DNA from 4 places in the Halioglobus sp. HI00S01 genome. Region 1 is predicted to be linked to each of the others. Evidence: predicted binding sites of a transcription regulator. Region 1 holds the regulator's gene; each other region holds the start of a gene.
The links. Region 1 encodes LexA, which represses DNA repair genes until DNA is damaged. Its sites were predicted from a motif close to ACTGTNTNTANANACAGT; they were not measured.
Positions count from the first base shown of each region.

Region 1 (5,214 bases):
AGCGACCTGCTCGAAACGGCCAATGAACCGGAGCCCGTGGGCATGCAGCCCAATGAGCCCACCATGACCGATATCGCCTGCGATAAATGCGGGCGTCCGATGCAAATTCGCACTGCCAGTACGGGGGTGTTCCTGGGGTGCTCCGGATACGCGCTGCCGCCGAAAGAGCGCTGCAAGAACACCATTAATCTGACCTCGGGGGATGAGGCCATCCGCGAGGATGCAGATGACGAGGCCGAATCTCGCCAGCTGTTGGAACGCCATCGCTGTACCAAATGCAACTCGGCCATGGACAGTTACCTGATCGACGAAGATCGCAAGCTGCATGTCTGTGGCAACAACCCCGATTGCGACGGCTTCGAGGTCGAGCACGGCAAGTTCAAGATCAAGGGGTACGAGGGGCCGACCCTCGAGTGCGATAAGTGCGGTAGTGAAATGCAGCTCAAGAACGGCCGTTTCGGCAAGTACTTCGGCTGTACCAATGAGGAGTGCAAGAATACCCGCAAGCTGCTCCGCAACGGCGAGCCCGCACCGCCCAAAATGGATCCGGTGCCGATGCCGGAGCTGGCATGCGATAAGGTCGACGATCACTACGTGCTGCGCGATGGCGCCGCTGGTATGTTCCTCGCCGCCAGCGGGTTCCCGCGCAACCGGGAAACCCGTGCGCCGTTTGTTGACGAGCTGCTGCCGCACAAGGAAGCCATCGATCCCAAGTACACGTTCATATTCTCTGCGCCGACTGAGGATGACGACGGCAATCGTGCCCAGGTGCGTTACAGCCGTAAGACCAAGGAGCAGTATGTCATGACCGAGAAGGACGGCAAGGCTAGCGGCTGGAAGGCCTACTACCGCGGCGGTAAGTGGGACGTTGAGCAGAGCAAGAGTCGGGCGAAGAAAAAGTGAGTTCCGCTCGCGGCCAGGCCAACCATGCGTTGTACCTGGCCCGCATCCTGATTGGCGCCTGGCGCCGTGACCTCGACACCCAGAGCGTGGCGGCCAAAACCCTGGCCAGTGCCTATTGGCCCGGGGTGCGCAATCACCTGACAAATGCCTACGGCTGGTTTCTTGTGGAAATCACCCGGCCCGGTGGATTGCCGGAGACGCCGCCGCAATGTCTTGCCGAATTACCGGAGATAGTCGCAGGCAAGGCCATGCCCGGTGAGATTCGAGAGTTCCAGCGCCTGGAGCGGGAGGGCTGGATTGGCGCCATGTTATCGGCAGAGAGTGATGCACCGCAGTCATCGTCGATGCATAACCTGGCGGTGGCAGCCGCCGGTGCCGACCCGGAGCAGGCCGAGACCTGGGCAAACCTGCTACAGCAGCTGTTCGACCGCATGGGCGACTCCCTCGACGAGTACTAGTTCCGGGGCCGGAGCAGGGCGCTCAGGCGTCTATTGCGGCTCTTGCTGCTGTCGCCGCACACTGCCCGCAACTGCGCACCCGTTCACAACTATTCCCGAATAAGCCCTATCGGGCACCCATGGCTGCTGTTATGATGAAGTGGCAGTGTTCGCAACAACAGAGGTTTATTGAGTGTCTGCATCCTTACTGGAGATTGTCGACCTGGGCGACGGTGAAATCGTTCTGCAACGTGCTGACGATGATTCCGCGCCGCTGGTGACCATACAGTTCTCCGACGAATCGCGCATGTACCTGATGGAAAACGGACTGGAAGTGGCCAAGGCCATGATTCAGGCCGGAATTCAGGCCGCGGCCAATATCATGGAACAGAATGAAGCTGAGGCGGATGCCGAAGCTTACGCTGAGCCAGAGGCACCGCGCGTCCTGCACTGACAGGCGTTATTCGACATCCCGCCGGGGCGTTGCGCCACCGGCTATCTGCAGCCCCCTGAGGGGCCTGTCAAAGCCCCTACCGCTTTTAAAAACGTCCGCTGCCTAATTGCCGCGGCGCAGCACACCTACACTCAGGCCTTCAATCGCAAACGATTGCTCGCGCAAATCGACCTTGATGGGCTCGAAATCAGGGTTCTCCGGCAGGAGTTCCAGCAGGTTCTTATCGCGCCCCTGTTGCAGTCGCTTAACGGTGACCTCGTCTTCGATGCGGGCCACAATAATGTCGCCATTATTGGCCACGGGCGTGCTGTGAACGGCCAGCAGGTCGCCGTCGAAGATACCGATATCGATCATCGAGTCGCCAGTGACGCGCAGGAAATAGTCAGCTGCGGGTTTGAAAAATTGGGGCGGGAGGTCGCAGTATTCCTCGATATTCTCCTCGGCGAGCACCGGGTTACCGGCGGCCACCCGACCGACGATGGGAATACCTTGGGTATCGGGCAATTTAATGCCCCGTGAGGCGCCGGGGATAATTTCAATCGCGCCTTTGCGGGCCAGTGCCTTGAGGTGCTCCTCTGCGGCATTGGCTGATTTGAATCCCAGTTCGCGGGCTATGTCGGCCCGGGTGGGCGGGAAGCCTGTGTCATCGATATGTGCACGGATAATATCCAGCACCTGTTGCTGCCGCTTGGTGAGCTTGTCCATGTGTGCCCCATCTGTGTATTTATACAGGTGCTGTGATTATATACAGCATGGGCAGCGGATAACAACGCCTAAAAATCCTCCACGCCATACATGGCTTCGGGCTCGATGGAGTTCAGTGGACTATTCCAGTCTTCCGGTTGCATGGGCAGGTCGGGGTCCAGCAGGTCTTCGTCATCCAGCTCAAAGGCAGAGCGCCAGTCTTCCGGGGCTTCCGCGCGTTCCAGCAGCATTTCGCGCCAGGCATCGAGGTCGTATTCAGACACTTCGCCATCCAGATATTGGGTTTCGATGGTGAGGTTACTGGGATCCCAGTCCACCACCTCGAATAAGGCATTGGTTTGCAGATCCTTGTACCAGCCACCGACAACGGGGCTTAGCATTTTCATGGAGATTTTCCTCCCCTTTTTTCGTGTGCCGCAGACCAACATATCACGCTGGCGTGGGCTGTCCATTATGTGATAACGCTATAAAAACAGGGATGGAAATAGCTTTTACGGCGACGGAAATTCTTTTCAAAAGAGATCAAGCAGTTGCGCTGGACTTCAAGAGATGACTTAATCTGTGCCGCTGATTTATATAATCTTTCGAGACTAAACACGCGGTTCCCACATGAAAAAATTGTCTAAAAATCGTGCTTTTTGCGCTAGAAGAGGTGGCCAGTGACGAGCCTTGGATCGCTTTTCGACAGCCTCGCGCTCAGCCTGGGATTGGAGGGGCAGCTTTTGGCCCTGATCCTACTGGTGACCCTGGGCGCGATGGCTCACCTGGCCCTCGGAATGCTGGTGCGACAATTGCACCGCGCCGCGAGCGCCACAGACTACAACTGGGACGATGTGGCCGTCACGGCGATGGCGATGCCGGTGCGGGTGCTGCTGTGGGTGCTGGTGCTGTATCTGGCCCTGGAAATTTACCCGGTGGCGGAAACCCTGCAGGCCTTTCTCGCCCAGGCTTACGACACTGCGCTGGTGGTATTGCTGGCCTGGTTCCTGCAACGACTTATTCACGGGGTAGAGGAAGAGCTGCTGTGTGAGACCCGCGGCACCCGCCAGTCGGCGGACAAGGCCACCGTGCGCGCGGCGGCCAAGCTGGTGCGCTTTGTGCTCTGGATTACTGCCGGGCTCATGATTCTGCAGAGCCTGGGCGTATCGATCTCCGGGCTGCTTGCCTTTGGGGGCATTGGTGGTATTGCGGTGGGTTTCGCGGCGAAAGATTTGCTCGCCAACTTCTTCGGCGGCCTGAGTGTTTACCTGGACCGGCCCTTTACGGCGGGGGATTGGATTCGCTCACCCGATAAAAGTATTGAAGGCACGGTAGAGGACATAGGCTGGCGCCTGACCCGTATTCGCACTTTTGATCAGCGGCCGCTGTATGTGCCCAACTCGACGTTCTTGCAGATCTCCGTGGAAAACCCCTCGCGCATGCTTAACCGGCGCATCTACGAGACCATCGGCCTGCGTTACCAGGACGCCGCGCTCATGGAGCCGGTGGTTACCCAGGTCAAGGAGATGCTGCGCAACCATCCTGAGATTGACCAGTCGCGCACCCTGATAGTGAACTTTGTGTCCTTCGGGCCATCGTCGCTGGATTTCTTTGTCTACACCTTTACCAAGACCACCGACTGGGTGACGTATCACGAGATCAAACAGGACGTCATGCTGAAGATTCTCGACATTATCCACGCCAACGGCGGCGATGTGGCGTTTCCCACCCAGACATTGCAGCTGGAGCACATTGCCCCCGAGGGCGAAGCGTGAGCGCACTGGCGGTGATCGGCGGTACCGGGGTGGATCGTCTCGGCGGGCTGGACATTGTCACTCGTCACGCGGTCGACACACCCTTTGGCGAGCCGTCACAGGTGGTGCAGGAAGGGCGCCTTGGCGACACGACGATATTCTTTCTACACCGGCACGGTAGCCCCCGGGCCATTCCCCCGCACCGGGTGAACTATCGGGCCAATCTCTGGGCGCTGCAACAGTTGGGCGCCACCCATATCATCGGCATTAACGCCGTCGGTGGCATTGCCCCGAATATGCCGCCAGGCAGGCTGGTTATTCCCGATCAGGTTATCGATTACACCTGGGGGCGTGAGCACACCTATGACACCGGTGAGAGCGGTGAGCTCATGCATATCGACTTTACCGAGCCCTATGATGCGGCGCTGCGCAATGCGGTGCTCGAGGCAGCGGACCGTGGCGACATTGCCTGTGCCCGCGCAGGCGTGCATGGCGTAACGCAGGGCCCGCGCCTGGAGACCGCCGCGGAGATTCGGCGCATGGCCAGCGACGGCTGTGATGTCGTGGGTATGACGGGTATGCCGGAGGCGTCGCTGGCGCGGGAGCTGGGTGTGGCCTATGCGAGCATTTGTATGGTGGTGAATGCCGCAGCCGGGCTCGATGACAAACCCCTCACCCTGGACATGATGCGAGCAACGCTGGAGCGCGAAGCAGACGTAGTTGCGTCGTTGGTTGAAGGTCTGTGCCGCAGCTCTCGCTGGGCGGACTGAAGGAATCGTTGTGCGGCTTAACCGCCTAGTCCAATCCCGCTATCGTATCGGCGTCTGAGCGCTGCTCGGCCAGCCCCATCTCGTGTAACTGCTCTTCATCCAGCGGGGTGAACTTCACTACCAGCCCCACCAGAGGATGATCGAGGTAGTGCACTTCATTGCTGCGCATGCGGCGCTTTTGTTTGAAGGCCACCGCGTGGCGCCATGGGTAT
Region 1 covers NZ_LWEE01000010.1:128,637-133,850, forward strand. Annotated here, with positions in the region: gene topA (type I DNA topoisomerase) at 1-903, shown strand, start outside; gene A3709_RS02595 (DUF6586 family protein) at 900-1,361, shown strand; gene A3709_RS02600 (hypothetical protein) at 1,534-1,794, shown strand; gene lexA (transcriptional repressor LexA) at 1,897-2,499, opposite strand; gene A3709_RS02610 (DUF6763 family protein) at 2,568-2,885, opposite strand; gene A3709_RS02615 (mechanosensitive ion channel family protein) at 3,159-4,253, shown strand; gene A3709_RS02620 (S-methyl-5'-thioinosine phosphorylase) at 4,250-5,002, shown strand; gene A3709_RS02625 (CsiV family protein) at 5,028-5,214, opposite strand, start outside.

Region 2 (5,214 bases), on a different contig from region 1:
TTAAACGACTAACGATGGCAAAAGAAATCAGGAGCACCAGTAATATTTGTAATCCCCCAGGCCACGTCGAGCTAAATTGATGCGGCATAAGCTACAACTCCTCAAGGAAGTGGGTGCGAATGCGAGCTGTCCATCGCGCATGACTTCCTTCTATGTGATCAAAATAATTGACTGTCGCGAGGAACGCGCCTCCGCCCGAGTCCTTCCAGCGAGGATCTAAAGCATCTGGCCCTTCGTCTAAGTCATCGAACTCCATGTGGTCAAAACCGCTCCGCAGAAGCGCCAGCTGTCTGGCAACCTCAGCCTTCGCTTTTTTTAAACAGCAGAAGGCCTGGGGATAACTCCCGTTTTGTGTGTCTTCGGCAACGAATATTTCCAATTTACCCTCTCTGCCACCTGAGCCTGAAGCCTTCATGGATCAACCACCGGTTCGTTAATATAAACTCGAGATAATCTTACTCTAAATTATTGCCAATTTACGTCGACCCCATAGTCGCAAGTCGTCGATTTTTAACCTTTCGCGACAAAAACACCGTTACACGAGGAAGACGGCGCCACAAAGAATGGCAAACGGCACCAGCGCCATGATGGCCATTGTAGATTTGCCGCTAAACGCCAGATGGCAAATCACCGACGCCGCTGACGCCAACAAAAAATACGGGCGGAACCCGCTATCGAGGTGTCCGCCAAGAACAAAGGCTAGACCAAACAAAAATGCAAAGGGAATTGATATCAATGCCCAAAGTGCCAGCGTGTCGCCATGGTCCAGGTACCGGCCCAGCAATGTTCCCCGCACCCGCCTACGAAAAGGGTCGTCCCAGTGCGTATCCCTGCGAGCCTGGCGCTCATCGCTTTCATAGTCAGACATTCGCTAATCTCCTTTTCGCTTCAACATCAGTCCGGAATTGATTTCGGCGAAATATTTATTCGTGAGCTCCGGCGCCTCAACTGGCGGTATTGCATTAAGACGGTCGCGGTCACCCCCAACAGCCGTAGCGCATTCCATCGCCAGCTTAAGATTCGCTTCGTACAGAAACTGGCTCGCGTAGCTTCGATCACCGGAAATGAAGTTTATCGGCCTCGGGATATAGCGCTGGATGCACTTTGCAAGATCGCGGTCTTGAGGCCCAATCATGATCAGCCGCTCTTGTACACGCGTCATCGCAACATAAAACAGTCGACGTTCGCTCTCCAGATCGACGACAGACCCGTCCTTCACGTATGGAAACAGACCTTCGGAAAGCGCCGGCATCACTACAATTGGCCACTCGAGCCCCTTGCTGCGATGAATTGACGTGATCGTAATGCAATCCTCGCTCTCGTCAGGCGGCTCCTCAGAGACTCTTTCTTCGTAAAAATCAAGAACGAAGTCAGCGGTAGCGCCCTGCCGCTTACAAAACGATACGAACGATTCAATGACGGCAATGCTCTCTTTTGCATCGTTTGACCGAGCGGCCATCTTTTCTATTTGGTTAAAGCAGTCGGTGTGGTGAAGAAAGCTTCTGAATATCTTGCTCACGTCGCGCTCTTTGGCAGCGTGCAGCATCTCGAACATCTTAAGCTTCACGGCAAGCCGATCCGCGGCAAAGTCCGGTACCTGTTGGCTAACATTCCTGATACCGCCTCGAAACCCATTCTCTCGCTCACTGGCCCCGCGCTGGGCGATGTCTTCGACCATGATCTGCGCAATGCCGGGATGCGGCAGCGACAGGAAAGCTTCCAGCATTTTCACCTTCACATCATCCGGCAGTGTCCATATACGTCCGGTCACGATGTATAACACCGCGATCAACGAGCGGATCTCTGGCAACACCAATACGCCAAGCGATCCATCGATTCTAAATGGAATATTTCTTTGGAGCAGGAGCAGTTCCGTAGCGCAAGTCACTGAAAAAACGCGCGCTAGAATTGCGATGTCACTATATGAGCCGCCATTTGATACGTGATCATCCACCATGCTGATTAGCTTCTTTTCATCAGCCGGTACGTTTTCATCAGAAATGTCATCAACCCAAAGCTCTATTTTTGAAGATGGCGTGCCTGGACCTGATATACACATTTTGGGAACGCGATTGTGGTTGTTATGAATCACATTGTTGGCTGCCAGAGATACAGCATGTCCGTAACGGAAGGTTCTGGTGAGAGTGAACGTTTCCGCGTTCCTAAAGCGCTGATCGAATCCCGAAATCAAATACTCCGGGGAAGAACCCCGGAAGCCGTAGATCGTCTGATCGTCGTCCCCTACCACTGTGACAAAGGCTCGATCACCTGCCAGATACTGGATCAGCTCCTGGCTAATTGCGTTGATATCCTGGTACTCGTCTACCATAAGGTGAGACAGCCGATTCATGACCAGATCACGAGCTTTCTTGGAGGCCCTGAGAACCATGACCGGCTCATATATCTGATCGGAAAAGAAGCGAAGCTTTTCACGCTCGCAATACTGAGCCAATGCATCGTATCCCGCGATAAATGGCAAGAAGTCCTTATTCCATGACGAATTACGAAACGCATCTTCAGGATGGCTGGTGCCAGACTTAACCAGGTCGCAGAACGCGAGGAAGTCCTCAGGCACTGTTTTGCGATACGGGTTACACGGGGAGCTCTTTGGGTTAGGAACGACTTCTAGCAGAACGTCCCGCGCGATCTTGTACGCCCAACCGTCGCTGTCTATGAGGCGCTTTTTCGCCATGAGCCCGTTATTGGACAAAAGCGTACAAAGCCTATTCCCCAGCGAATTGTATGTCCGTATTTGCGGAAGCTCGTCACTGCACCCAAACTGCTGAAGCATCCTTTGCGTGAAGTCCACCTGCGCGCTTTTATTGAACATCATCACCATAGTGGCGCGCATATCAACGCCGTTCTCCCGGAGGTAGTGTAGGCGCCAACCCAGCGTCCACGACTTACCGGCGCCGGCGACGGCCGCCACCTTGATGTGTGTGTTGACCGGAGCTTCTATGATCCCGCGCTGCTCGGGCGTAGCTTTATCGTACAACCGTCAACTCTCCAATAAAAACATGTGCATATGCCTCTCAGGACTCCATCAGCGCGTAGAGTCTCAATAGTGCGCCAGTCAACGCCTAAAAACCATTTAAAAACCGTAGATTTAAAGAAAACCGCTTGCCAACTCTGTGTGATCTAAGGCCAAATCTAAAAATGAGACTGTTTTCGAGAAAAGCGGGGAAATCTGGCGAGGATGGCGATGTGGACGACGACTATCCGTACGTCTTCCTGTTTTTAAATCATGAGCTTTTGAGAGATCTCGACGCAGACGATCCGATGCATGAGCAGTATCAATTGATCAGCGCAACACATGTACCGACCACCCGGAAGCAGCGGGGAAGGGCAGAGGTCGACGCCCTCCGCATGGAGCGGAGGGTTAAGGCATGCAAGCTCCTCCATATGAACGGGTGCTACGAAGAGGTTGCCAGGGTATATGCACCTACTGTCGAGCACGCCTGCCTATTGGCTACGTCATTTGGTACGCCGTGGTGGCAATCGATAGAAAAGAATGCTGCAAAAGACGTCAAAATAGTCCATCCGGCTCATAGAGATATCGGCGACTTCGATCTTGTCAGGACATATGAAACGATGTTGCTGAAGATGCCGTTGGGATATATCGACTTAGGAGAGGGGAAGTACATTGACGGCCTACCATGAAGCTGTGCCGCCCGATGCTGCTCTTGTCGGTAGGTCGCGATTCCAAACTCTGGTTGAGAGAGGTCTGCTGTCATCGGTCACGCTAACACTGATTAGCACTGCTGACTATATCGTCAGCGGGGTCATACAGGGAGCATCCCAATCTAAAGTAGCAGTCTTGTGCAACGATCAAAAGAAACCCCGATCGTTGAGAAACGCAGATACAGCTCACAACTTGGTGCAGCAGCTAGGTGTTAAAGAATATTGGGTCATCGCACCGTCTGCGAATAGAAATCCCAAGGCTGACACCGCCGCGAGGCAGCGGGCGACAAAGGTTAGGACAGAGCGCCGGCGAGAGGCGAGGCGCGACTCTAAAACGTTTTATCAATGTGCGCTGCAGGCCTTCGGCGCCAGGCGGCACAGTGAATTCGTCGCGCGGCTGAAGGAACTGCACCCGCAAGAGCCAGGCTGGAGCGTAGCTGATTGGCAAGCACAGGCAGGATTTGTTTTGTGGCTAAGCAGCGTAGATGAAGGGAGTTTTGGGTACGGTATCCATAGCGAAAAGTCGGCCGCATATTTGTTTTTCCAGTGCTACGGTCCATTTGACACCATGGAGGACGCAGAGCTGGAGATTGCAAAATACAGCTACCTGAATACATCCGGCTTCCGCGACGCTATAGAGGATGAAATTAGGCTATTCGTCTTTCAGAAAGCGACAGGAAAGCTAAGCTACTTCGGAGGGCGCAAGAATGGGTAATTTCACTGGAGTTATCAGACGGTTTCTGGCTATTGCCACTGCTGCTAGCGTTTTTGGTTGCGGCATTGCTGTGGCGCAGGAGGACGCTATCGATGGTGCGGCGATAGAAAATGCAGAGCCATCGGCGACCGCAAGCAGTCCAAAGCGTGAAAAAGGGCTCGGACATAAGATACTTCGGACCCTGGGGGTGACGGGGCCGAAACCCAACGAAGAAGGCAGGTCTGTTTGTCTTGGTGGTTATCGCTATATTTATTCGACGGAGGGGAAAATTGTTCTGACAGGCGAAGGTGCCGCCAGATTGCGCGACCGGATGAACATCGTGCCCGTTAAAGAGAACGAAGCCCTGCGGGTATTCGGTGAAGACCGCCAAGCCATCATCGAAGACGTGACCCAAATAGACGCAGCGAAAGCGGGCAAAAGAATTCAGAGCAACCGAGTTGTGGGGACGCTGGAAGCGGGCCCGGCTAAAGCGAGCATTGAGAAAGCTCTACCAGAGGCCTCAATCCAGTGGGATGCAGTGCCAGCCGCGCTCGCCGACCCAAGGACAATCTACGCATCAGACGTCTTCGATTTTTTAGCTCAAGCGCTCGCAGGGCAGAGGCTCGTGATATCGGAAGGACCCCAACAGGGACGCTATAGAGTCACTGAGCCCAAGTAATACGGAATACAATCATAGCCCAAGGTCAGGCCTTGATTGAATTCGCATATCGCCGCCCGGGCTGTCCGACAGACCGGTCGGCAACATGACCCCCGGCTGATCGGCTAGATACGTAGCAGCCGCCGCTGACTCCTTTATTCGCACCGCTTTCTCGACTACG
Region 2 covers NZ_LWEE01000062.1:354,355-359,568, reverse strand. Annotated here, with positions in the region: gene A3709_RS12205 (hypothetical protein) at 92-415, opposite strand; gene A3709_RS12200 (hypothetical protein) at 536-868, opposite strand; gene A3709_RS12195 (ATP-dependent helicase) at 872-2,995, opposite strand; gene A3709_RS12190 (hypothetical protein) at 3,205-3,660, shown strand; gene A3709_RS12185 (hypothetical protein) at 3,644-4,396, shown strand; gene A3709_RS12180 (hypothetical protein) at 4,389-5,054, shown strand; gene A3709_RS12175 (HipA domain-containing protein) at 5,067-5,214, opposite strand, start outside.
Region 2: A3709_RS12195 (ATP-dependent helicase) is a predicted target of LexA. The motif match lies at 3,162-3,179, and genes of this name have one in related genera.

Region 3 (5,214 bases), on a different contig from region 1:
GACTGCAGGGCGTCGGCGTCGGCCAGTGCCTCCATATCGCGCTTATGTAGTTGTGCCCGGCGGCGCAGATCGCTCACCTGCCTGAAAGGCGCCTGCTGACGGGCCTCCACCAGGCGCTGGGCTCCCTCGCGGCTCAGGCCTTTCACCAATCGCAGGCCCAGCCGCACCGGGCGCCTGGGCTCGTCGAGGAGTTCGTGGTCCCACAGGCTCTGGTTCACGTCGATAGCCAGCACGAGTACACCGTGACGGCGGGCGTCCTGCACCAATTGTGAGGCGGAGTAAAATCCCATCGGTTGGCTGTTCAGCAGGCCGGCAAAAAATGCCGCCGGGTGGTGGCGCTTGAGCCACGCCGAGACATAGGCCAATAGCGCAAAGCTGGCCGAGTGCGATTCGGGAAAGCCGTAGCCGGCAAAACCCTTGATCTGATTGAACAGGCGGCGGGCGAAGTCTGCATCGTAGCCGCGCTCAATCATGCCCCGGGTGAGTTTTTGCTCGAATTCACCCAGGCGGCTGTCGCGCCCCCAGTTGGCAATGGCCCGGCGCAGCTGGTCTGCCTCGCCGCCGGAGAAGCCCGCCGCCACCATGGCCAGCTTAATGACCTGCTCCTGGAAAATCGGCACGCCCAGGGTGCTCTTCAGTACCTCCTTGATCGCCTCGGAGGGATAGGTTACCGGTTCCAGTCCCTGCTTGCGGCGCAGGTAGGGATGTACCATGTCACCCTGGATCGGGCCCGGCCGCACAATCGCAATTTCTATTACCAGGTCGTAGAAACAGGATGGTTTGAGCCGCGGCAACATGGACATCTGGGCGCGGGATTCGATCTGGAAAACGCCGATAGTGTCGGCCTGCTGCAGCATCTGGTACGTGGCCTTGTCTTCCTTGGGAATATCGCTGACCTGGCCAATGGCCGGGTTGTAGCGATGCACCATTTGCAGGCTTTTGCGAATGGCAGAGAGCATACCCAGGGCTAGCACATCCACCTTGAGCAGGCCCAGGGCTTCGATATCTTGTTTGTCCCATTGGATAACGGTGCGATCGACCATGCTGGCATTCTCCACCGGCACCAGTGTGGAAATCGGGCTGCGGGTAATTACAAAGCCGCCCAAGTGCTGGGACAGGTGGCGCGGGAAGCCGAGAATCTGCTGCACCAGGGAGTAAAACAACTCTGCCTGGCGGCTGTGCTCCGCCACGCCCTGCTCCTCAAAGCGCTGCTTGAGATCGCCGGTGCGATCCCACCAGGCCATAGAGCGCGCCAGGTCATCGACGAAAGCCGGGTCCAGCCCCAGCGCCTTGCCTACATCGCGTACGGCGCTGCGGGCCCGGTAGGTGATCAGGGTGGCCGCCAGGGCGGCGCGCTTGCGAGTGTACTTGTTGTAAATGTACTGAATGACTTCCTCGCGGCGCTCGTGTTCGAAGTCCACATCGATATCCGGGGGCTCATCCCGCTCTTTGGAAATAAAACGCTCAAACAGCAGCGATATCTGCTCCGGCGAGATCTCGGTAATGCCAAGGCAGTAGCACACCACCGAATTGGCGGCTGAGCCCCGGCCCTGGCACAAAATGCCCCTGTCGCGGGCAAAGCGAACAATGTCGTAGACGGTGAGAAAGTAATACTCGTAAGACAGCTCTTCAATGAGTGCCAGTTCCTTGTCGATGCGCTCGGCTACGGCTGCGGGTACGCCGCCGGGCCAGCGCTGCTCGCTGCCCTCAGCTACGAGCGCGCGCAGATAGCTGTTGGCGCTGTGATCTTCCGGCACCACCTCTTCGGGATACTCGTAGCGCAGCTCTTCCAGGCTGAACTGACAGCGACGGGCGATCTCCAGTGTTTCCAGTAGTAGTTGGGGGTGGTAGAGGGGGGTGATTTTATTCGCTGAGCGCAGGTGTTGCTGGCTGTTGCCCAACCGGCGCATGCCCAACTGGGCAATACTGGTGTTGTGGTGCAGGGCGGTGAACACATCGTGCAGTGGCTTGCGCGCCGCCTCGTGCATGCGCACATCGCCACAGGCCACCGGTGGTATCTTCAGTGCCAGAGCCAAATCCAGTAAGGCCTGCTGCCTGACTGCTTCGTTATTACCCAGCAGGTGGCTGACTCCCAGCCACACTCTATCCCGGCACAAGCGGGCCAGTTGCTTGCCCCAGGCCTGGTTCTCGGTGGTGTTACCCTCTGGTAGCCAGATCAACAAGCAGCGCTTGAGGTGAAAAATCACATCCCGCATCGACGCCTGGTATTCGCCCTTGGGACTGCGCCGACGGGCTGTGCTGATGAGCCCGGAAAGCTCTGCATATGCCGCTCGGCTGGGTGCCAGTGCTACAACCCGGAAGCCCTCCTCAAGCCGGAACTCACTGCCCACAATCAGTTGAATGCCCGCTTCCTTGGCGGCGACGTGAGCCTTCACTATTCCCGCGAGCGAGCATTCATCGGTAATAGCAATCGCCGCATAGCCCAACTGCGCCGCCCGGGCCACCAGCTCGTGGGGGTGCGAGGCGCCGCGCAGGAAGCTGTAACAGGACAGGCAGTGGAGTTCAGCGTAGATTGACATATACTGTATATTTATACAGTATTGGGGGGTTCGTCAATCTTGACGGTTCATCGATTCAAAGGATTCATGGCGCACTGTCGTGGAGCCCTGAAGGTGCACAACGATGATCGCATTGTATAGTCTCTAAGTGTGATGCCGTCGAGCCCATGATTCGGCACCATATAAAACCACTGGGGCCGGTGAAGTTTTATGTGGAGTTTTATCGTTAGGCATTGGCAAGGGTTGGAGCCGGTGTTTTCATTTTCGAGCTGTCGACCCCGACGGTTTTATCCGCCGCGATGGCTATGCGGATAGTTCGGAGTAGGGTAGTGAGCAGGAGAAAAAACATGTCTGGCGAAACCCATCTGGCAAAACTGATTGCGGCAATGTCCCCCGAACTGTCGGACGAGGAGTATGTGTTTTGCACGTTTGAGAACGCTCACTACGGTGATCATGCAGCGTTACAGCCCATCGCGGCAATGCATGAGTCAGAGGGACTGACCCTGGTTGTTCCCAGGGCCAGCGCAGAGCGTGCCAAACTTGATTACGACGCGGTGTTTCGCCATATCAGTTTGCGTGTGCATTCCAGCCTTGAGGCAGTAGGTCTTACCGCCGCATTTTCGAGCAAGTTGGCCGAGCACGGTCTGAGTGCCAATGTGGTTGCCGGGTACTACCATGACCATATCTTTATACCGGCCGGAGACGCCGTCCCAGCGATGGCCGCACTTGGGGAGTTGTCCGGTGCGTGAGTATCAGCGCGACGCTGTCGTTGATCGCTGGTTATGCCTCAGGCGAGGCGACACAAAGGAGCGAGGTTAGTGCAAAGAATCCTTATTTTCGGAAATTCAGGCTCAGGTAAATCAACCCTGGCCGGCAGGCTCAGTAAAGACCACGGTCTTGCACACCTTGATCTGGATACATTGGCTTGGCTGCCCACAATTCCGCCAGAGCGGATGCCGCTGGCGGCGTCGCAGGACAAGATCGTCGATTTTATCGGTGCGAACCCTGGGTGGGTGATTGAGGGCTGTTATTCAGATTTGCTGGAGATGGCGGTGCCGGAGGCCAGTGAAATGATTTATATGAACCTCCCGGTGAATGACTGTGTAGAGAATGCCCGTAGCCGCCCCTGGGAGCCACACAAGTATCCGTCCAAAGAAGCGCAGGACGAGAATCTCGACATGCTCATCGAGTGGATCTCCCAGTACTCGGATCGAACAGATACCTTTTCGGCTGCAGCTCACAAGGCTCTCTATGAGGAATTCACGGGTACAAAGCGAGTGGTGACCAGCAATGGCGACACGCTGTAGCACTGGTGTCGAGTGCCGCATCCGTCGATGGCGCCCCTGTTGGCTGTGTGGAGTACGTAATTTGATATGAAGCTCCTATCTATTATTGTCTTTTCACTGTTGCTGCCACTGCATGCAAGTGCCGATGAGCTCCCGCGTAACCTGTTCGAGTCGATTAATGAGCGTCTTCACTATATGGAAGACGTCGCCTTGTTCAAGGCGGTGAATTATCTGCCTATTGAAAATGTGCAGCGAGAAGAGGTGGTGATTGAGCAATCCAAACGTGCAGCTTTTGAGAGAGGACTGAATCCACAGTCCATAGAGAGCTTCTTCCGGGTGCAGATCGGTATCGCCAAGGCGATTCAGTTCAGATATCGCGCAGACCTGCTCTCCGAGCCAGTCCCCAAAGAGCCTGTGGACCTTAATGACGTAATTCGGCCGGAGTTACTCCGACTTGGTGACGAGATTGTGTCGCGGATTTCTGACTATCTGACGCGGCATGGTTCGTTTGATCAGGTTCCTTTCACCGAGTTTGAGGCGATAATCACGGCCAGATATGTCACCGCTGCAGATAAGCAGCGCTTGTTTGACGCCTTGAAAGAAGTAGAGCTTTTGTGAGTGAGTCTGGCGATATTGAGTTGCGGCAAATGATAACGTCTGACCGTCACTTTGAGACGCAAATACTGCGCAAGAACACTGATTCATCGAGTAGGAAGTATGAAGATATTACATAGCGAACTAGTGCACCATGACATCCAGAAACTGGTGATATGCTCTCTGGAGCAGGCGCTTTACCAGGCTGTTGTGGTTATCGATGATGAAGAGCACGTGGTCTGGAAGGACAACAAGCAGTGCCTGCGCAGCCGTAATCTCACCAGTCTGCGCGAGTGTTTCGGGCACCTTGGGATTAACGAGGTCGTGCTACGCCAGGAGAGCGCATACGATGAAATGATCGGTGCTCCCTCCAAACAAGCGAGTAATCGCATGGAGGTGCCGCTGGGCGCGCCTGCTTATGTCGATCCCACATCCAGGCGAGATCATTAGCGCCTGAGTGTTACTGTTGTCGGCAATATAGAGGCGGCTTGAACACCACGGGTTTTGGAAACAAGGTGAATCACGAGCGACGAGCACCTCATCGACGACGAGGCCAAGCTGGAAGCACTTATCGGTGCGCCCCTAGATATTGTGAAGGCCAAAGTGGTCTCGGCGCTTGATGATCCTATGCGGAAGTTTGTGGCCTCCTCGCCACTGGCGTTCGTGTCTACTATCGATGCGCAGGGCAGGGCAGATATTTCACCCAAGGGCGACCCGGTAGGCTTTACCTGGATTGACGACAAGGGCAACCTGATTATTCCGGAGCGGCCCGGCAATAAACTGGCTTTCGGCTTTCATAATCTCCTCAGAGACAA
Region 3 covers NZ_LWEE01000110.1:175,551-180,764, reverse strand. Annotated here, with positions in the region: gene A3709_RS13655 (error-prone DNA polymerase) at 1-2,540, opposite strand, end outside; gene A3709_RS13650 (ACT domain-containing protein) at 2,867-3,268, shown strand; gene A3709_RS13645 (AAA family ATPase) at 3,338-3,826, shown strand; gene A3709_RS13640 (chorismate mutase) at 3,893-4,423, shown strand; gene A3709_RS13635 (DUF6482 family protein) at 4,523-4,849, shown strand; gene A3709_RS13630 (MSMEG_1061 family FMN-dependent PPOX-type flavoprotein) at 4,919-5,214, shown strand, end outside.
Region 3: A3709_RS13655 (error-prone DNA polymerase) is a predicted target of LexA. The motif match lies at 2,543-2,560, and genes of this name have one in related genera.

Region 4 (5,214 bases), on a different contig from region 1:
CAGATATGATTATGTACGCGGGCCGCAATGCGGAGGTCAGGTATACGCCTGAAAATGCGCCTCTCGACTACTCAACTGGCAATATTGCAGCTGCTATCGAAGCAGTAGTGGAAACGTATTTACCCAGGTAGCTGTATCAGTTGGGAACAAGCTCGAGATGATGGCAACTCGGGCTTTTTTTAAGGCAAAAAAAACGGGGCACAGGGCCCCGTTTCTCAGGATCGCTATAGCTTAGAAGTTATAGCGGAATTTGACCGCTACATTGCTAGGCGCCTCGTAGAAAGCGTAGTAAGCCGTCGATGCACCGCCGGTGAGGGTGGTAGACAGAGGCGCCTGGTTGCCGAAGGTCATGATCTCTTCGTCAGTTAGGTTCTCAGCAATCAACGCCAGAGACCAAGTTCCATCAAGATCCTCGACCACGATACGGCCGTTCAGCTTGACGAAAGAGTCCTGCTTCAGGTTGGGGTCCAGTGTGGGTGACACGAAGTAGTCGTCGCTGTATGCCAGATCCAGACCGAAGGTCAGGCCGATGTTGTTGGTGATTTCAATATCGTAAGCACCGCCGAGGTTTGCAGTCAGCTCGGGAGCATACTCACGAGTGTCACCGGTGCGGTCACACAGGCCAGTTTCGGGGTTATCGGGTGTTTCACCGTAGTAACATTGGGAGATATCGAAGTTGTCGAACTCAAAGTCGAGATAACCCACCGCGCCGGTGAGATACAGCGAGTCGGTTGCCTGCCAGCGACCTTCCATTTCAATACCCTGAGTCGTGGCCGAACTTGCGTTGGTCACGTTGAAGCCCAGAACGCCGTCGAACTGGCTGGTTTGCAGATCGCTATACTCTGTGTAGTAAACAGCAACGTTCAGCTCGGCAGCGCCGTCTGCAAGGCTCATCTTGGCGCCAGCTTCATAACTCTCGGCAAACTCTTCTTCAAACTCAAAGTTGGTGTTCAGATTAGAACGCGCATCAAAGCCGCCGGCCTTGAAGCCTTCGGTGTAAGAAGCGTACAGCATGGTGTCGTTAGAGATGTCCCACTGGACATTCACAGCCGGAGTAAACTTTGACTCGCTCCGGGATGCAGCCAGGTTGTGGCCCTCACCGTTGCCGGAGAACTGTTCGGAATCAATACCGAAACCAGCAAAGTAAACCAGAGGTGCAAAGGAGGTTCCATCAACGATGGGGAACGTTGTTTGATCGAACGGTCCGGTTTGGCCCTGCAGATCCACAACGTTCAAGTTCCGGGTACCTTCCTTATCTTCATCGCTGTAGCGACCGCCAAGCGTCAAGCGAAGCGTATCGCTAATGTTCCAGGTGAACTGACCGAAGACTGACCATTGCTCACTAGACATGGTGTAGAGGCGAGTGTTGCCCGTACCGATGACCGGCGCAGCGGCTGGTACAGCGGCTGCCAAGATGCTGTTAGCGTCAATCGCGAGAAGCTCATCATTGTCTATATCATAGTCTGAGTAGTATGCACCCAGGATATAATCGATCGTGTTGCCCGTGGGCGACGCGAAACGAAACTCCTGGCTGAACTGCTCGTAATTCTCGTTGCCCGCGGTTTCAATAATCACTGCGCTAGTAAAGTCACAGTCACAGTTCTGGAAGTAGTCGTACTCGAGCGAGCTTGTCACCGAGGTCAGGGTGTGTTCGCCGATATCCCAGTCAATCGTCAGGGTGATGTTATCTACTTCAGTCTCGTCGGAGTCACCGTTGGACTGACGTTTAAAGTCCTGCTTGTCATCCAGAATCACCGCGCCACCAGTGGCGGCCAGCAGGGCATCGGCATAGGAGGGCGGTCCACCTACGGGATTAATAATTTCGAGGAAACGACCTTCTGTGGTGAAGTCGGCGTTTTCAATCTTCAGATTGAACGAAAGATTGTCAGTTGCATCCCACTGAATGTTGGCTCGGATGATCTCGTGATCCAACTGGGACTCAGGCTGGTCCAGGAAGGTGTTGTCATAGTAACCATCCTCGTCGCGCTTCAAACCTGCCAGACGAATGGCAAATGTGTCACCGATGGGGATGTTGACCGCACCCTGAACTTCATAGCCTTCCTGGTCGAAGTTATAAGACGCTTCAGCGAAGCCTTCTACAACATCGGTGGCAGCGCGGTTGGTCACGGCGCTGATCGCACCCGCGATAGCGTTTTTACCGAATAGGATAGGCTGCGGGCCGCGCAGGACTTCCACGCGGTTAACATCGAGGTAAGGCACGCGGGCCAACTGCGGACGGCCGTAGAATACGTCATCGACATACATACCAACCGATTGCTCAAACGCCGGGTTGATGCCGGAGCTAATGCCGCGAATGGTCACGTTCGTGCCCAGACCGGTCTGGTTCATGCTCAGGTTGGGAACCCAGTCGGCCAGGTCGTTCAGGTTGGTGATACCACCATTGGAGATCTGTTCGCCACCGACCACATTCACCGAGATAGGTACGTCGGACAGGCTCTCAGAACGCTTCTGGGCAGTCACAATCACTTCTTCGAGCATGCCTTGCGCCATGGCGTTTCCTGTCAGGGCCAGGGCGGGCACTGCTGCGATACTTGCGGCGAGTAAATTTTTGCGAAACTTCATTATATTACCTCTGCTTTGTTATGCATTTTTTACGGGGCTAATTACGGCAACACGGAGAAACCGGATTAGTTGTCCCTACTGCGACTGCGACAACCATAGCCCATCCCAGAGACTAAATCTATCCCTCAAGGCTGCACGTAACCCACTGATTTGTCTGATGAATAGCCAATATTCACCAATATTCACAATAAACTTTCAAAAAAGAACCAGCCCGCCAGTAGATATGCCATTCAATGCACTGCCATCGGATAGCGTCACGACTGGCACAGCGAACTATTTTTTGGAGAGAGGGGGGGATAAAAAAGGCGCCGGGGCCGAGAGTGGGATTCGTGGAGCCCCGGCGCCTTGTGGGAACAATCAGCAGATCAGGTGAGCGAGATTACTCCTGCTCTGTACCCTCCTCGGCAGTCTCCTGTTCTGCCGCTTCGGGCTTACCTGTGTTCAGGGTTTGGGCGCGGATAGCGGACTCAATCTCGTTCGCCACCGCGGGGTTGTCTTCCAGGAACTTGGAAGCATTGGCCTTACCCTGACCAATCTTGTCGCCTTTGTAGGAGTACCAGGCGCCTGATTTATCCACCAGGTTGAGCTTTACACCCCAGTCGATGACTTCACCCATGTGGTAAATACCCTTGCCGTACATGATCTGGAACTCGGCCTGCTTGAAGGGCGGCGATACCTTGTTTTTCACCACCTTCACCCGGGTTTCGTTACCGACCACCTCGTCGCCGTCTTTCACTGCGCCAATGCGGCGGATGTCCAGACGTACAGAAGAGTAGAACTTCAGGGCGTTACCACCGGTGGTGGTTTCGGGGGAGCCGAACATCACACCGATCTTCATGCGAATCTGGTTAATAAAGATCACCAGGCAGTTGGTCTGCTTGATACTGGCGGTGAGCTTGCGCATGGCCTGGCTCAGCAGCCGCGCCTGCAGGCCCACGTGGGAATCACCCATCTCACCTTCAATTTCAGCCTTGGGCGTCAGCGCCGCCACCGAGTCAACGACGAGTACATCCACTGCACCGGAGCGTACCAGCATCTCGGCCACTTCCAGGGCCTGCTCACCGGTATCCGGCTGGGACATGATCAGGTCGTCCATTTGCACGCCCAGTTTCTCGGCGTACACCGGATCCAGCGCGTGCTCGGCGTCGATAAACGCCGCGGTGCCGCCGGCCTTCTGGGCCTCGGCGATCACCTGCAGGGTGAGTGTGGTTTTACCGGAAGATTCCGGGCCATAAATCTCACAGATACGGCCCTTGGGCAGGCCGCCGATGCCGAGCGCGACATCCAGGCCCAGTGAGCCGGTGGAGATAGCGGGAATAGCCTCTCGCTCCTGCTCGCCCATGCGCATAACGGTACCCTTACCAAACTGGCGCTCAATCTGGGCCAGCGCTGCATCGAGTGCTTTTTCCTTATTTGCATCCATTGTTGTGCTCCCTTTACTCTTTTTAACCACTTTTTTCATGACATCCCACGTACTCAACAAAACAACTTACTTTCGGACTCTGCCATCAGCGTCGTTACCCACATAACGTCACACAGCAAAACTACTGTATATATACTCAGTGCTTTGAAATTGAATTGCAACCCCCTCAGGCCACTAATTTCGGCCGGGGGAAATCACATGTAGCCATTTCAGGCAGGTAGGTAAACGCGGCTCAGGTGTCACCGGCAATGGATGAAGTGAATACCGTCACCCCCGGGGCTTTCAGGGCCTCGCAGAGCTCATAGGATTCGCTGATATCATGCAGGTCGATCAAGAGTATTGCCCCCTCCTTCCCCGGCTGGGCCCTGCCCAGCATGCGCACATGCTGCCACGACAACAGCCCGTGCACTGTGAGAATGATCACTGCGGTAATCAACACCCCCAGCCCGATATTCACCTGGCCCTCGGTCAGTACGCCATTGATCTCCAGTACGTGCAGCACCAGCATACCCACCAACATCAGGCCAAACGCCAGCAGCGTAAACTTGAGCTGACGCCGCTGCAGCACCCGCCCGCTGGGGCCGTGATCAAACTTGCTGCCCTGGGTGATCAGGCAGGCCTGGTCGGGTGTGAGCACGCTCATACGGGCGTGGTCGAGGTTGAACTGCCGACCAAGCGCGGTGCGAGCCGCTCGCGCGGCATCGGTGTCGGGAAAGGTTGCCACCACCCGGGTGTGAAGTTCTTCTTCGAGCAGTGTGCCGTGGGTCATTGCCTCACCTCACTCTCGCGTATATTCGCCCGGCAGCACCGGGAGCCTCTGTACAGTATAGCCCCGGGACAGAACATGAACGCAGCCCGGGCATAGCATAGAGCTCCTGTCCTATACGCCCACTAGACGTTCGCCCAACGCGACTCTAGACTCGTCACCAAACACCATAACAACAAAGGGGATAACGTACGTGGCTGACACTGGCTCAACGGCCCACGCGCGCACCATTTTCGACGACTGGCGCTCCATCGCCGTGGCCATTTACATGGCGCTGGCAGGCTACACGGTCATGGTAGGAATTCCGGTGATCAGCACCGCCTGGGTGGAGTTACTCGGCTTCACCGAAGTACAGGTCGGCAGGATTGCCGGCGCCGATCTGGGCGGCTTTTCCCTCGGCGCGGTGCTCATGGCACCGCTGGTGGCCCGGGTCAATCGCCGG
Region 4 covers NZ_LWEE01000001.1:249,780-254,993, forward strand. Annotated here, with positions in the region: gene A3709_RS01120 (NAD(P)-dependent oxidoreductase) at 1-131, shown strand, start outside; gene A3709_RS01125 (TonB-dependent receptor) at 232-2,583, opposite strand; gene recA (recombinase RecA) at 2,963-4,006, opposite strand; gene A3709_RS01135 (hypothetical protein) at 4,239-4,775, opposite strand; gene A3709_RS01140 (MFS transporter) at 4,966-5,214, shown strand, end outside.
Region 4: recA (recombinase RecA) is a predicted target of LexA. The motif match lies at 4,130-4,147, and genes of this name have one in related genera.